2 regions of the Mycobacterium sp. NGS56 genome follow, and region 1 is predicted to be linked to the other one. Evidence: riboswitches for the same ligand, from Rfam matches in the RefSeq annotation. Region 1 holds a riboswitch; the other holds the start of a gene.
What was found. A riboswitch is a leader RNA that binds a small molecule or an ion and turns the genes downstream of it on or off. The one in region 1 is predicted to bind magnesium.
Positions count from the first base shown of each region.

Region 2: it holds a riboswitch for magnesium, as region 1 does, so the genes downstream of both, AC5Y4F_RS21245 (hypothetical protein) here and AC5Y4F_RS23955 (Rv1535 family protein) in region 1, are expected to answer to the same signal.

Region 1 covers NZ_JCALCQ010000015.1:20,366-26,042, forward strand. The annotation lists gene AC5Y4F_RS23940 (AMP-binding protein) at 1-523, shown strand, start outside; gene AC5Y4F_RS23945 (carboxymuconolactone decarboxylase family protein) at 587-1,153, shown strand; gene AC5Y4F_RS23950 (NAD(P)H-dependent flavin oxidoreductase) at 1,200-2,324, shown strand; M-box (ykoK) riboswitch at 2,505-2,690, shown strand; gene AC5Y4F_RS23955 (Rv1535 family protein) at 2,979-3,224, shown strand; gene ileS (isoleucine--tRNA ligase) at 3,485-5,677, shown strand, end outside.
Region 2 covers NZ_JCALCQ010000011.1:27,212-32,888, forward strand. The annotation lists gene AC5Y4F_RS21235 (acyltransferase family protein) at 1-1,609, shown strand, start outside; gene AC5Y4F_RS21240 (O-methyltransferase) at 1,613-2,272, opposite strand; M-box (ykoK) riboswitch at 2,385-2,557, shown strand; gene AC5Y4F_RS21245 (hypothetical protein) at 2,792-3,004, shown strand; gene AC5Y4F_RS21250 (NRAMP family divalent metal transporter) at 3,119-4,918, shown strand; gene AC5Y4F_RS21255 (NADP-dependent oxidoreductase) at 4,910-5,677, opposite strand, start outside.

The DNA.
Region 1 (5,677 bases):
CGGCGACAACGTCGCGACGGGTTACTGGGGCAAACCCGATGAAACGCAGAAAACGTTCCGCGCGAAACTTGTCAGTCCATCGGTGGGCACCCCCGAGGGGCCGTGGCTGCGGACCGGTGATCTGGGTTTCATTTCGGATGGCGAGATGTTCGTCATGGGCCGCATCAAGGATCTTTTGATCGTCTACGGGCGCAACCACTCTCCCGACGACATCGAGGCGACCATCCAGGAGATCACGCGGGGCCGCTGCGTGGCGATCGCGGTCCCCGACAAGGAGACCGAAAAGCTCGTCGCGATAATCGAGTTCAAGAAGAACGGCGATAGCGCAGAGGTCGCGGCGGAAAAGCTGTTGGCCGTCAAACGCGAAGTCGCCTCGGCGATCTCCAATTCACATGGTTTGGGTGTGGCCGACCTCGTTGTGGTAGCTCCCGGTTCGATCCCCATCACCACCAGCGGCAAGGTCAGGCGAGCGGCCTGCGTCGAGCAGTACCGGCAGAATCAGTTCGCCCGCTTGGACGCTTAGGCATTGGCCCAGCGTCTGGGAGCGTCGGCGGCGTTTGCGCCGAACGCGTGGGATGCTCAGACCATGACCACAGCCCGTGTCCCGGGACTGCCGCCCGGTGAGGCCAAAGCCGCCGCCGACGAAGCTGCCGTGCCCAACTACATGGCCGAACTCCATATCTTCCAAGTGCTTCTCAACCATCCGCCGCTGGCGCGCGCGATCAACGATCTGCTCGCCACCATGCTCTGGCATGGTGCGCTCGACCCGCGGTTGCGCGAGTTGGTGATCATGCGAATCGGCTGGCTCACCGCGTGCGACTACGAATGGACACAGCACTGGCGGGTCGCGTCGAGGCTGGGCGTGGCCCCCGACGACCTGCTCGGGGTCCGCGACTGGCAAACCCACGCCGGGTTCGGTCCCACCGAGCGCGCTGTGCTGGCCGCGACCGACGACGTGGTGCGCGACGGTGCGGTGAGCGCCGAGAGCTGGGTGGCCTGCGAGCGTGAATTAGAGGGCGACACAACGGTTCTCATCGAGCTCGTCACCGCCATCGGCGCGTGGCGAATGGTTGCGTCGATTTTGGATAGCCTCCGGGTCCCGCTCGAAGAGGGCGTGTCCAGTTGGCCGCCGGACGGTCGACAGCCCGCGTAGGCGCAATCGATTGACAGATCAATCCGTAGCTCCTTAGCGTCGGGCAATGAGAACCAGGGTCGCCGAGATGCTCGGAGTGGAATTCCCGATCTGTGCCTTCAGCCACTGCCGCGACGTGGTGGCGGCTGTGACCAACGCCGGCGGCTTCGGGGTCCTGGGCGCGACCGCGCACAGTCCCCGACGGCTGCAGAGCGAGCTGACCTGGATCGAGGAACAGACCGGGGGCAAACCCTATGGGGTCGACCTACTGCTGCCGCCCAAATACGTCGGTGCCGAGCAGGGCGGCATCGACACCACAAAGGCCCGCACCCTGCTGCCCGACGAGCATCGCGCGTTCGTCGAGGACCTCCTGGCCCGCTACGGCGTCACGGCGACCGCCGAGGAACCGCGCGGCTCCTTGGGCGGTCTGAGCGTCTCGCCCAAGGCGTACGAGCCGCTGCTCGACGTGGCCTTCTCCCACAACATCCGGCTGATCGCCAGCGCGCTCGGGCCGCCCCCGGCGGACCTCGTCCGTCGGGCGCACGACCAGAACGTGGTGGTGGCCGCGCTGGCCGGTACCACCCGGCACGCGCAACGCCACGCCGCCGCCGGCGTCGACCTGATCGTCGCGCAGGGCACCGAGGCGGGCGGTCATACCGGCGAGGTGGCAACCATGGTTTTGGTGCCCGAGGTCGTCGATGCCGTGGCGCCGGTGCCCGTCCTCGCCGCCGGCGGCATCGCCCGCGGCCGCCAGATCGCCGCGGCGCTGGCTCTGGGCGCCGAGGGCGTGTGGTGCGGCTCGGTGTGGCTGACCACCGAAGAGGCCGAGACGGTGCCCGTGGTCAAGGAGAAGTTCCTGGCCGCCACCTCGTCGGACACTGTGCGGTCGCGCTCGATGACGGGCAAGCCGGCGCGGATGCTGCGCACGGCCTGGACCGACGAGTGGGAGCGGCCGGAAAACCCGGATCCGCTGGGCATGCCGTTGCAGACCGCGCTGATCACCGAGCCGCAGGTGCGCATCAACCAAGCCGCCGCCCATCAGGGCGCAAAGGCGCGTGAGCTGGCTACCTACTTTGTCGGACAGGTGGTGGGCTCGCTGGATCGGGTCCGCCCGACGCGCTCTGTCGTGCTCGACATGGTCGACGAGTTCATCGACACCATCGGCCGCCTCGACGGCCTGGTCGAGACGTGATGCCCCGCGGACCAGCCGCGCCGCACTGACGTTTCCCTGCCCACTGGTACGGCAAACGCCCAGGTCAACCCGGTGGGCCTGGCCGAATGCTGTGGGCACCCCTGGCGAATGCGTACAGATCTTCCGACACGCTATCGGGGGATTTGACCGCGTCATACCCGTCGTGCATTATCGGTCCGGTAAGCACCTCGTTAGGTGAGGCGTCTACACGAATACAGGCCACTGACCCCGAACGTCGAAAGACGCCCCGGGTCAGGACAGCTCCTCCCGGCTTAAGGGTTGAGCCCAGGTGGCTTCCGGCTCGGATTGTGTTTCTGGGCCAGGACACGTCGTGTGGTGCCGAAGCTCTGACGAGAGGGGTGCGGATCTCCGACGGTCGTCGGATTCTGTTCCTCTGCTGCGCATAGATTGCATGCGACCCGCGCATGCGTCGTGACCGCGAGGAGGTGAGGGACACATGAGTTCAAGCGATAGTCCGGACCGAAGTCCGAACGGTGTCTCGTCCCGATCCGGTCTCCGGCGCGACCTTCTCGGTTGAGTCGTTCGCAACGCTGAGTCGTTCTCGGCCAAGCGTTTTGAGATCGGAACCGCCACGGGACGGGACACATACGTCTGTCCAATGAGTCCCCGTCGGATCTCCCTCTAGGAGCGAAAATGACCGCAGCCTTCTACGACGAAGTAACGACCGTAGCGCCCGCCCGCATGCTGACCGTGGTGCGCGACACCGATACGTTTCCGGCTCCCGCTCCGGTGGCCAAGGACCGCCGCCGTGGCGACACCCCCCGATTCGGCGCCGGTGGCGACCCGCTGGTGGACGGCGCGGCTCGCCTGCTGAGCGTTCCGCTGCGTCACGTGTACGCCGCGCTGTGGCGAGCTGGTGTCCTCGAAGTGCGGGCCTGACGGCCCAACCGTGAGAGGCGTCGAGAAACGTATTTGCGGGTCTTCGTAGAATCGTCTTACTGGCGTCGATCCGGCCATCACCGGGGAGCCTTCGGAAGAACAGCCGTCGGCGGCTCAGTAGAACCGAACGGGTAGGCCCGTCACAGCCGCGATCGAGTGGCCACGCGAAAGCGCGGCAAGCGGGGTGGTACCGCGGCGCTCGCGCAGCCAGCGCATCGTCGTCCCCGGTTTGCACCGTGGCACAGGAGACAACGCGCACAGTGACCGATACATCCGGCTCCGAAGCCGACCTAAAGGCTCAGCCCGCGGATTCCGTCCAGGCGTACCCGAAGCCAGGGGCGCCCGACTTCCCGGCGCTCGAGCTCGAGGTGCTGGACTATTGGGCTCGCGACGACACCTTCCGCGCCAGCATCGCGCGTCGTGACGGCGCACCGGAATACGTGTTCTACGACGGGCCGCCGTTCGCCAACGGGCTGCCGCACTACGGGCACCTGCTCACCGGCTACGTCAAGGACATCGTCCCGCGCTACCGCACCATGCGCGGCTACAAGGTGGAGCGCCGCTTCGGCTGGGACACCCACGGCCTGCCGGCCGAACTCGAGGTCGAGCGCCAACTGGGCATCACCGACAAATCGCAGATCGACGACATGGGCATCGCCGCGTTCAACGAGGCTTGCCGCGCCTCGGTGCTGCGCTACACCGACGAGTGGCAGGCCTACGTCACCCGCCAGGCGCGCTGGGTCGACTTCGACAATGACTACAAGACGCTGGATTTGCCCTACATGGAGTCGGTGATCTGGGCGTTCAAACAGCTGTGGGACAAGGGGCTGGTCTACGAGGGCTACCGGGTGCTGCCGTACTGCTGGCGCGACGAAACGCCGTTGTCCAACCACGAATTGCGGATGGACGACGACGTGTACCAGAGCCGGCAGGACCCCGCCCTTACGGTGGGGTTCAAGGTGGTCGGCGGACCGTTGGACGGGGCCCACCTGCTGGTGTGGACGACGACACCGTGGACCCTGCCGTCCAACCTCGCCGTCGCCGTCAACCCCGACGTGACCTACGTCGAGGTAAAAGCCGACGGGCGTCGTTTCGTCCTCGCGCAACCGAGACTGGCCGCTTACGCCCGGGAGTTGGGTGAAGAACCGGAGATCCTCGCCAGTTATCTCGGCGCGGACCTGCTCGGCACCCGCTACCTCCCGCCGTTCGCGTATTTCATGGATACGGCGAACGCATTTCAGGTGCTGCCCGGCGACTTCGTCACCACCGAGGACGGCACCGGCATCGTGCACATCGCGCCGGCCTACGGCGAGGACGACATGGCAACCACCGACAAGGCCGGCATCGCCCCGGTCACGCCGGTCGATTCCAAGGGCCGGTTTGACGCAGCGGTCCCGGATTACCAGGGACAGCACGTTTTCGACGCCAACCCGCACATCATCCGCGACCTGAAAAACGGTAGCGGTCCCGTCGCGGCCAACGGTGCGATACTGCTTCGCCACGAAACCTACGAGCACCCCTACCCGCATTGCTGGCGCTGCCGCAATCCGCTGATCTATCGGGCGGTGTCGTCGTGGTTCGTCGCGGTCACCGAATTCCGGGACCGCATGGTCGAACTCAACCAGCAGATCACCTGGTACCCCGAGCATGTCAAGGACGGTCAGTCCGGCAAATGGCTGCAGGGCGCCCGCGACTGGTCGATCTCACGAAACCGCTACTGGGGCAGCCCGATTCCGGTATGGAAGTCCGACGACCCCGCATACCCGCGGATCGACGTCTACGGCAGCCTCGACGAACTCGAACGCGACTTCGGGGTGCGGCCCACCAACCTGCACCGGCCCTTCGTCGACGAGCTGACCCGGCCCAACCCCGACGATCCGACGGGTGCCAGCACGATGCGGCGCATCCCCGACGTGCTCGATGTCTGGTTCGACTCGGGGTCCATGCCGTACGCCCAGGTGCACTTCCCGTTCGAGAACGAGGAGTGGTTCGACGGTCATTACCCGGGCGACTTCATCGTCGAGTACATCGGGCAGACCCGCGGCTGGTTTTACACGCTGCACGTGCTGGCCACCGCGCTGTTCGACCGTCCCGCCTTCAAAACCTGCGTGGCACACGGCATTGTGCTGGGCTCTGATGGCCAGAAGATGAGCAAGTCGCTGCGCAACTATCCCGATGTCAGCGAGGTGTTCGACCGCGACGGATCCGACGCCATGCGCTGGTTCCTGATGGCCTCGCCGATTCTGCGCGGGGGCAATCTCATCGTCACCGAGCAGGGCATCCGCGAGGGCGTGCGCCAGGTGCTGCTGCCGTTCTGGAACGCCTATAGCTTCCTGGCCCTCTATGCGCCCAAAGTCGGTACCTGGCGCACCGATTCGACGCAGGTGCTGGACCGCTACATCCTGGCCAAGCTCGCCGAACTGCGCGACGACCTGACCCACGAGATGGACACC
Region 2 (5,677 bases), on a different contig from region 1:
ATTCGTCGCCCAGAAGACCGACTACTTCACCCAGGGCGCTCCACCCTCGCCCCTGCAGCACACCTGGTCACTCGCGGTGGAGGAGCAGTATTACTTCGTCTGGCCGGTGCTGCTCATCGCGGTCACCCTACTGCTCGCCGCCCGCGCGAGGCGCCGCTGTTCCCGGGCCACCGTCGGTGGTGTGCGCTTCGCCACTTTCCTGATCGCCACCCTCGGTGCCCTGGCTTCGGCGGCCCTGGCCATCGTCTCGGCGTCGGATGGCACCCGCGACCGGATCTACTTCGGCACCGATACCCGCGCGCAGGCGTTGCTGATCGGTGCCGCGGCCGCCGCCCTGTTGGTGCGTGACTGGCCGTCGATGAACCGCGGTTGGTGCATGATCCGCACGCGGTGGGGGCGCCGGGTCGCCCGGGTTCTGCCGCTGTTGGGTTTGGCCGGATTGGCCGCGGCGACGCACTACGCCACCGGGGCCGGCGGAGAATTCCGCCACGGCTTGCTGATTGGAGTCGCGATTGCGGCGGTGATCGTCATCGCACCCGTCGCCCTGGAGCAGCGCGGAGTCGTCGCGCACGCGCTCGCGTTGCGCCCACTGGTGGGGCTGGGAACCATCTCCTATGGGGTCTATCTGTGGCATTGGCCAATCTTCTTGGCGCTGAACGGCGAACGCACCGGATGGTCGGGTCTGCCGCTATTCGCTGCCCGGTGTGGCGCCACGCTGTTGATTGCCGCAACGTCGTATTGGCTGCTCGAACAACCCATTCGGCGATGGCGCCCGGCGCGGGTGCCGCTGTTGCCGCTGGCGGCCGCGAGCGTTGCCAGTGCGGCCGCGGTGACTCTGTTGGTGATTCCGGTGGGCACCGGGCCCGGCCTGCGGGAGACCGGGCTACCGCCCGGCGTCTCGGCCGTCGCGGCGGTCTCGCCGTCGCCGCCCGGCGCGAGCCGGCCTCGAGACGCCAACCGGCCGTTCACCGTCTCGGTGTTCGGTGATTCGATCGGGTGGACCTGGATGCACTACCTGCCCCCGACGCCCGGGTTCACGTTCCTCGACCACACTGTCATCGGATGCAGCCTGGTGCGTGGCACGCCGTACCGCTACATCGGCCAGACTCTGGAGCAACGGTCCGAGTGCGACGGCTGGCCGATTCGTTGGTCGACCCAGGTCAGCCGCGACCAGCCAGACGTCGCGTTGCTCGTCATCGGCCGCTGGGAGACGGTGGACCGGGTCAACGAGGGCCAGTGGACTCACATCGGCGACCCGACCTTCGACGCCTACCTCAACGGTGAGCTCGAACGGGCGCTGAACATCGTGGGCGCTACCGGTGTCCGCGTGGTGGTTGCTACCGTTCCCTACAGCCGGGGCGGTGAAAAGCCGGACGGCCGGCTGTATCCGGAGGACCAGCCGGATCGGGTCAACCTGTGGAACACCATGTTGCGCAAGACCGTGAGCCACCATCGAGGAGTCGCGATCCTCGATCTGAACAAGAAGCTGTGCCCCGACGGGGTTTATACCCCCAAGGTCGATGGCATCAAGGTGCGCAGCGATGGCGTTCACCTCACCCCCGAAGGGGTGAAGTGGCTCACGCCGTGGCTCGAGGAATCGCTGCGCTAGACCCTAATCGCTTGTGCGGCAGCTGATCTCCATGCTATCGCTCTCGCGGACCTGGAAGTTGAAGCTGACGTAGCCGTTGTCCTGGTTGCGCACGCGATCGAGATAGGGCGCCAGGTCGGCCGAGCTGGCGTTGTCGGCGATGACCAGTGCACCCGTGGACAGGCGGGGCTCCAGCATCTCGATCACGGGTAAGTACAGGTCTTTCCAGCCGTCGAGCAACACGAAATCGACCGGTCCCCCCAAGTCCGCCAGCGTGGACAGCGCGTCGCCTTCCAGGATGGTGATGACGTCGTCCAGGCCGGTCTCGGCGAACGTCTGCTTGGCCGCGGCGATCTTGGTGTCGCTCAGCTCGGTGGTCACCACCCGGCCGGCGCCGTTGTCGCGCACCGCGGCGGCCAGATGCAGCGCAGAGATGCCGAACGACATGCCGAATTCGACGACGGTGGCCGGACGGGTGGCCCGCACCAGCGAATACAGCAGCCGGCCGGCGTCCCGCGTCACCGGGATGTAGAACTCGCTCATCGCCTCGGTGCGTTCCTGCGTGGTCATCGGCCGGTCGAACGCGCCGCGCCGCTCGCGCAACAGCGCCATCTGGTTTTTCGCCTCCGCATACATGCGGTCGAGCGTCGAAGCGACCCGGGCGTCCTGCAACGTAGTGGTCATGGCACCGAGCCTAGGCGCGCGTCCTTAGCGGGCGCTGGGAGAGCCGCGGAGGGTGTCAGGGATCCGCTAAGCGGTTTGACGACGCCGCGCACCGGTGTCACTATGGACCCCGCAAGCACCTCGGTAGGTGAGGCGTCTGCATGGATACAGGCCACTGACCCCGAACGTCGAGAGACGCCCCGGGTCAGGACAGCTCTTCCCGGACCCAAGGGTTGAGCCCAAGTGGCTTCCGGAATGTTACGGATACGCCGTGCAGTGCCGAAGCTCCGACGAGAGGGGTGCGGCCCGCGGTTTGTGTCGTGGGTCTTTCCAACCTCTTTCGTTCAGGTGAATGTGGCGACACCCGCGTGTGTCTTGGCCGTGAGGAGGTGAGGGCGAGATGAGTCCTGGCGATAGTCCGTATCCGAAATCCGTCTTGTCCCGATCCGGTTCCGGCATTTCTTTCACCGCCTGACCTCGTTGGTCTTGCGCGGTTGACACCCGTGCCGACGCCGATCGGGCTCCTGTCAGGAGAAGATCATGGCTTTTGTCGTCACGCACCGTTTTTCTGCGGCATCCGAGCGTGGACGGTCGATGCTGCGGGCAGGCCGGTTGGTGGCCAACAGGTTTCACCGGCGGGCCAGCTTGACCCCGCAGGAGCGGGCCAACCTGTACGTCTCGCGGATGCCGATCGCGATGGTCACCGCATCGCTGGGTGGCCACGTCGCGGGTTCCGACAGTAACCACCGTTGAACCACTGCCTGGGCGGCGGGCGTCCCAGCGGCGCCCGTCGCCCCAGGCTCGTTGAACGCCGCATCACCAATGCGTCCCCGCGACGTGAGAATCGCCCCAGATAGCGAGAATGCAATGACTTCGATCGACACCGGCGGCGGCCGCCGCACCCCGGTGGTCGGCGGGACCTCTAGCGCGCCGGAGGGCGCATCCTTGCCGGCCCGACGCCCGGCCGTGGTGGATTCCGCGCACGTCGGCGACATCGTCGGCGCGTTCGGGCGCATCCGGCGCGACGGGGACGGCGCGTCCAGTGGACGCTGGCGGCGGCTGCGGACGTTGGCCGTGATCACCGGGCCCGGGCTCATCGTCATGGTGGGTGACAACGACGCCGGTGGCGTCGCGACCTACGCGCAGGCGGGCCAGAACTACGGCATGGGCCTGTTGTGGACGTTGGCACTGCTGGTCCCGGTGCTGTACGTGAACCAGGAGATGGTACTGCGGCTAGGTGCGGTGGCCCGGGTTGGGCACGCGCGCTTGATATTCGAGCGGTTCGGCAAGTTCTGGGGCGCCTTCAGCGTTGGTGATCTGCTGGTCCTGAACGCGTTGACGATCGTCACCGAATTCATCGGTGTCGCATTGGCTCTCGGCTTCCTGGGTTGCCCGAAGATCATCGCCGTCCCGGCCGCCGCCGTGCTGCTGTTCGCCGTGGTGGCCGGCGGCTCGTTTCGCCGTTGGGAGAGGTTGATGTTCCTCCTGATCGCGGTGAATGTGCTGATCTTTCCGATGGTGTTCCTGGTGCATCCGACCGCCAAAGCAACCGTGGCCGGCCTGATCCCGCAATTCCCCGGCGGTCTCAACTCGACGGTGTTGCTGCTGGTGGTCGCGATCGTGGGCACGACGGTCGCGCCGTGGCAGCTGTTCTTCCAGCAGTCAAACGTGGTGGACAAGCGCATCACCGCCCGCTGGATCCCTTACGGCCGAGCGGATTTGGCGATAGGAATCGTTGTGGTCATGGTCGGCGCGACGGCGCTGATGGCCGTGGCGGCGTTCGGATTGACCGGCACCGCCGATGCGGGTCACTTCACCGATGCGGGCGCGGTCGCGGCGGGATTGTCGAAGCATCTGGGTCGCGCGGTGGGGGTGCTGTTCGCGATCATCCTGCTGGACGCGTCGCTGATCGGCGCCAACGCCGTCGGCCTGGCGACCACCTATGCGGTCGGTGATGCTATGGGTAAGCGGCACTCGTTGCATTGGAAGATCCGCGAGGCCCCGCTGTTCTACGGCGGCTACGCGATACTACTCGCGGTGTCGGCGGCGATCTCCTTCAGTCCCAACCACGTCCTGGGCCTGGTGACCCAGGGCGTACAGGCACTCGCCGGTGTGCTGCTCCCCTCGGCCACCGTATTCCTGGTGCTGCTCTGCAATGACCGAGCGGTGCTGGGGCCGTGGGTGAACACGGTGCGACAGAACATCATTGCGTGGAGCATCGTGTGGTGTCTGGTGCTGCTGTCGCTAGCGCTGACGGCGGCCACCTTCTTCCCCGATCTGTCGACGACCACCATCGAGGCTGGTCTCGCGGCCGGCGCGGCGCTCGGCATCGTCGGCGGTGCCGCGCTGATCATCATGGGTACACGACACCGGCACCTGACCGAGGCCGAAGCCATCGCGCGGACGCTCGGTGGCGGCCTGGACCCGCAAGAGGTCGACGAACTCGAGGACGCTTCGTCGCTGACGCGTGCCGAGAGACGGGCGGTACGGCGCCAGGACCGGTCGGCTTGGCAAACCCCCAACGTCGCGCTGCTCGATCGGCCCACGATGTCACCGATGCGCCGGGCGGGGCTGATGACCCTGCGGGTTTACCTGGTGGTGGCGGTAGTTTTCGTCATCATCAAGATCATGCAGGCCGGTGTTGTCGGGCCGGCCGCCTCATTCTGAGTTGGTTGGCAGCAGAACAATTTTCCCGTGCGTGTGCCGCTGCTCGAGTTCGGCATAAGCGTCAGCTACCCGGTCCAGCGGGTAGGTCGCGGCGATGTCGAACTCGATGGCGCCCGAGACGATCAGGTCGGCCATCTCCGCGAGCACCTCGGGCGTCGAGGCTTCCATGCTGCCCTCGGCCTTGGCGCCCACCTCGCCCGCCTTCTGAAACGAGATGATGGTGTCGATACGCTCGGGCGCCACGCCCAGATCGACGGCCAGCTGAACGTAGTCCGGACCGAACAGGTCGATGAACGCGTCGATGCCATCCGGCGCCGCGTCATGCAGCCGCCCGGCGAGTCCGTCACCGTAGGTGATCGGGCTGACGCCATGCGCGCGCAGCCAGTCGGCATTGCCCGGGCCCGCAATGCCGAGCACCCGCGCCTTGCGCAAGGCCAGCAGCTGCACGACAAGGCTGCCCACCCCACCCGCGGCGGCCGACACGGCGATCGTCTCACCGGGTCGGGGCGCCACCGCGCGGACGGCCGCATAAGCGGTCGCCCCAACCACGTACAGCGAACCCGCTGCCTCCCAACCGAGTTCGGAAGGTTTACGGATCAACTGGTTGACCGGGACCGCCGTGTGGGTGGCATGGCTGGACCGGCGCATGCTGAATCCCAAGACTTCGTCGCCGACCGAGAATTCGGTGACCCCGGGTGCCACTGCGGTGATGACGCCGGCCAGATCGCTACCCTGCCCGGAGGGAAAGGTGGCCGGGAA